2 regions of the Halobacillus rhizosphaerae genome follow, and region 2 is predicted to be linked to the other one. Evidence: predicted binding sites of a transcription regulator. Region 2 holds the regulator's gene; the other holds the start of a gene.
The links. The regulator LexA, encoded in region 2, represses DNA repair genes until DNA is damaged. The targets are predictions, from matches to a motif close to CGAACATATGTTCG.
Positions count from the first base shown of each region.

Region 1: a site for LexA is predicted at 1,031-1,044, ahead of Q7A53_RS19970 (YolD-like family protein). Genes of this name have one in related genera too.

Region 1 is NZ_JAUTWQ010000028.1:33,343-35,763, forward strand. Features, by position in the region: gene Q7A53_RS19965 (transglycosylase domain-containing protein) at 1-1, shown strand, start outside; gene Q7A53_RS19970 (YolD-like family protein) at 669-1,010, opposite strand; gene Q7A53_RS19975 (HelD family protein) at 1,117-2,421, opposite strand, start outside.
Region 2 is NZ_JAUTWQ010000001.1:790,025-792,445, reverse strand. Features, by position in the region: gene glnA (type I glutamate--ammonia ligase) at 1-618, shown strand, start outside; gene lexA (transcriptional repressor LexA) at 945-1,568, opposite strand; gene Q7A53_RS04080 (YneB family resolvase-like protein) at 1,890-2,421, shown strand, end outside.

The DNA of each region.
Region 1 (2,421 bases), on a different contig from region 2:
GAGTGGAAGGGCGTCATATCGGGTGGCGATATGGCGCTGAATATGACGGGCAGGTTTTCTGGCGCCTTGGTGTAATTGCGCGTGCTGTTGGAGGCTGGGCACCTGGGGGGTGCGATGGGCTGCAGCTTGTGATTTTGGGCGATAGGCTTCAGCTTGTGTGCGATAGCCCGGGTTGCTCGAGGCGATATGACGCTTCCCCGCCATTGCCCGGGTTGCTCGAGGCGATATTGTGCTTCCGTGCGATAGACTGACGATGGCAGATGTTAGCGTGCGAAAAAGCGGGGTGCAGAGGGCGATAGAACTGATTTTTCGTACGATAGAATGGCAAATATGCGATAGATTCTCACTTTCTGCCGATAGAACCGCGATTAGGGACAATAGATTTAATTTTTTCGGCGATAGATCCTTTTTTAGAGAAGATAGAAGCTTGTTAACGACCGATAGAGTACATCGCTGCCCAATTCCAGGGGTGTCCTGCCCTCCAATCAGGCTCCCTTTCTCCTTGCTATAATAAAACAGAGAAAACGACCGGCATAAACCGGTCGTTTTCTCCGTCCTAGTACACATGTAGCTTCCATGTGATACTTAATATAGTACCTTTCTTGTACCACCGTCAAGATTCATATTCAAAAAATTCCAAAATCACTTGTGAACTTTTTGTGAACACATTAGATAATATCAATATCCGCTATATCCTCAAGCCGCAATATGACCTCTTCTTTCGTTTCCCAGTTGGTGCCGAAAATTTTGCGGTCGAGTTTGCTGATGTATTCCATCTTCACCTTCACTACTTCATATTCAAAGCCGTTATAGACCTTGAGCCGCACAGTTAAATCATCATGCAAGGCCCGCTGCAGCATAAAGTCAATTTCCACTGCCTTCTGTTCATCCAATATCCCTTGCTCTACCCGCTCGTCTTCTTTCCAAAGCTTTTTAATCATTTCCACATGTTCAGGCAGCATTAAAGACGTCCACTTAATCGATCCGCGATCACGATGTTTGCTATCCACTTGTTATCCACTCCTTAACGGGAACGTTTGTTCTTATTCTATCATAAATGTTCTCCGAGTAAACTGGAATTTTTTAGTTTGAGCAATAATCGTCTGCATGGAATCCTCACTTCTGAGTGTTTTTGAAAAAAGGAGTAAGCGTATCAGCGTACGTTAGATTTAATTTGTGCATGGCTCTTGTGCAGGCAATGTACAACAAACTTTTATCTAAATCAGTATGGTAGCTGGCCGCGTCAACAAAAGGAACGATAACTTGATCAAACTCCAGTCCTTTAGACATAGGAGCCGATGTGATGATAATGCCTTCATGGAACTCCTCACTATCGAAACTCAGCAAAACTATATCTTGGCTTACGCGATTTACAGCCTGGTACATTTCACTTGCCTGAGTTTGTGTCTTACAGATGATCCCTAATGAATTGTGATCCGATTGCAAGAAATCAATCATTAATTTTCTTATTTCTTCAAATTCGCTCGTCCTGCTCTTACAATTTAAAATTTGGGGTTCCTCGCCATGCCGTTCAATTGGAATCAGTTTATTATTATCATTTAATTGTTGAGCAAAGTTTGTAATTTCAATTGTTGAACGGTAGCTTTTTAATAACTCAACTGTTTCTGCGGTTGGAAACACCTTTTTCATCTCAGCTATAGACGTCGAGGAATACGGATTTACCGACTGATTGCGATCACCCAAAATGGTTTTCTTAGACCTAAATAGCTTAGACAAAACAACGTATTGCATCGGAGTATAATCCTGCATTTCATCTACTAATAGATGCTTTACATAATCATAGGACTCCAGTCCATTAAAATAGGATTTTAAATACATTAGGGGAAAGACATCTGCGTACTCCATTATTTTTCCGGATTTATATTTGAAGAGGTGTGGTTTTCCAATATAGTGATAAAAATCTTTGTACAATGAAAGTAGATCTTGATACTTAAACATTGATTTTATAGCAGATTTTATTTTTCTAGAGGTAGCAGGGGATACTTTCCTCCCCTTACGATCTCTGTTTCCAGCAATCGAAGCAACCTTTTCTAATCTTTGTTGAATAGGCATCCTTTCATATGTGTGATAAGTCCTTACTAAGTCCTCCTTTGAAATAAATACAGAATCGATTGTTACATCTTCTGGTGAAAAGTATTCAGCATCCATATAATTGATAAAACCATCCAGCTCATGTAAAAAGTCTATGGATGCCTTATACTTTATACGATCTATAAAATCCTGATCCCCAGCATCCATCAAATCCGTTATTTGTTGATGAAACGACTGTATTTTTCCCATGCCGGAGAGCTGTTTATGAGCTAATTCCTCTATATGAACTTCCCTAATATTTTCTTCGCCCAGTTCAGGTAAAACATTGGAAATATAATTAGAAAAAACCTTATTCGGGGAAATGATTAA
Region 2 (2,421 bases):
AACGGATCCGGAATGCATGCGAATATGTCCTTGTTTAATGAAAATGGCAACGCATTCTTTGATGAAAAAGGTGACAAACAGCTCTCTAAAGTTGCTTACCATTTTACAGCGGGCATCATTAAACATGCGACGAACTTTACAGCGGTGACTAATCCCACTGTAAATTCCTATAAGCGTTTGGTGCCTGGCTATGAAGCTCCTTGTTATGTAGCTTGGTCCGGCCGTAACCGGAGTCCGCTGATTCGCGTACCGACTTCACGAGGGTTAAGCACCCGTATCGAAGTACGTAGTGTGGACCCATCTGCTAACCCATACATGGCTATGGCCGTGTTACTTGCTGCAGGGCTTGACGGGGTGAAAAATAAGTTAGAAGCTCCAACTCCAGTAGACCGGAATATTTATGTTATGAACAAAAAAGAACGTGAAGCTCATGGAATTAAAGATCTTCCAGCTACACTATTTCATGCGCTTGAAGAATTGGAAAAAGATCCAATTATGGTGGAAGCGCTTGGCGAACACCTATTCGAACATTTTATTGAAGCAAAAGAAATCGAATGGGATATGTTCAGAACCCAGGTTCACCCTTGGGAACGAGAACAATATTTACAGACGTATTAATCTTCTCACCCTTGATGTTAATAGCATCAAGGGTTTTTTTGTGAACAAATAGTAACTGGCGCACCGTTGTTTTTTGATTACTACAGTCAAAGTGAAGTTGAGACACAAGAAAATGATTCATCAAAACGCTCGAAAAAAAAGACTGGCCGGAGTTCGGTCAGTCTTTTTAGTCTTCTAGGAAATGATCATACGATTTCGGTTTGAATAGCTTTAGGTATATCCAGCTCCAGGGATTAGCCAATAGAAATCAGCGATCGCTCTCCGCGGATAATGAACCACCCGCCCCCCCGTTTGTCGGTGCTCACGATTCGCTTGCGCTTTCTTCTTTAATGAACAGTACGGTATAAACCGACTACTTTACCTAATATCGACACATCATTTAAGAGGATCGGATCCATGGTCGCGTTTTCCGGCTGCAGCCTAATGTGATTTTTTTCTTTAAAGAAGCGCTTAACAGTTGCTTCTTCGTCTTCTGTCATGGCTACTACAATGTCTCCGTTTTGAGCGGTTTGCTGCTGTCTGACAACGACCATGTCACCATTTAATATGCCAGCTTCGATCATACTTTCCCCTTGAACAATCAAAACAAAGGTGTTCTGGTCTGATCCGGCAAGTGAATCAGGAAGTGGAACATATTCTTCAATGTTCTCGACTGCAGTAATGGGAGAACCTGCGGTAACTTTACCAATGACAGGTGCATAAGCTGCTTCGCTTCTAGGAATACTATGGTCTTCTTCAAGCTCTATTACTTCTATTGCTCTAGGTTTTGTCGGGTCTCTGCGAATATACCCTTTTTTCTCTAGTCTGGATAAATGCCCGTGAACAGTAGAACTGGAAGCGAGGCCAACAGATTGGCCAATTTCACGAACGGATGGGGGATAACCCTTTAATAAAACCTGTTCTTTTATAAAATCTAGTATTTCCTGCTGCCGTTTTGAAAGTTTACTCATAGATTGACACCTCATACATAGGATTATAGTAACCACATTGTACCATGCATAAAAAATAAATACAAACAAGCGTTCGAATAAATGGGTTGACAAGAACCTTTGTTCGTATATAATTGGAATTAACAAAAGGCGAACAAAAGTTCTTAGGAACGTTCGTTCTTAAAATGGAGGGAATCTAATGTTTAATAAACTATCAAAGCTTGATGTTACTTATCTTGTTCTATTTATTGCGAGTTTAGCATTCTTATATTTCTCTATGGTGATTACAGGATAAAGTATATTATGATAAGAAGTAGTTTTATTAGAGAGGGTTAAGTGATCATGAGAGTAATACTATATTGCCGTGTAAGTACGGAAAAAGAAACCCAGGTTTCTTCCTTGAAAAGGCAGAGGGAAGAATTATATGCGATGGCAGCAGAGCACGGCATGGAAGTGTTGGATTGTATAGAAGAACGAGCGAGCGGTTACGAGGTTGAACGGGAAGGTCTCTACCGCTTGCTTCAATACTTCTCCAGTGAAGAAGCTGAAGGGCTTCTCATTCAGGATGAAACTAGACTTGGGCGGGGGAACACCAAGATTGCTTTATTTCATCAGCTGCAGAAACTGGGAGTGAAGATCTACTCCCTTTCTCACGATGGTAAATTAGAAATCTCGGAATCTGATTCAATGGTTTTGCAAATCGTAGGGATTGTAGAGGAGTACCAGCGGAAAATACATAATATGAAGATTCGCAGAGGGATGAAAAAAGCTGTTCAGAATGGATACAACCCGGCTAACAATCTTTCTAATCTTGAGGCAGCTTCTGGCAGGGAGCGAATTGAATTTCCAATCGAAGAAGTAGTGCGTTTAAGGC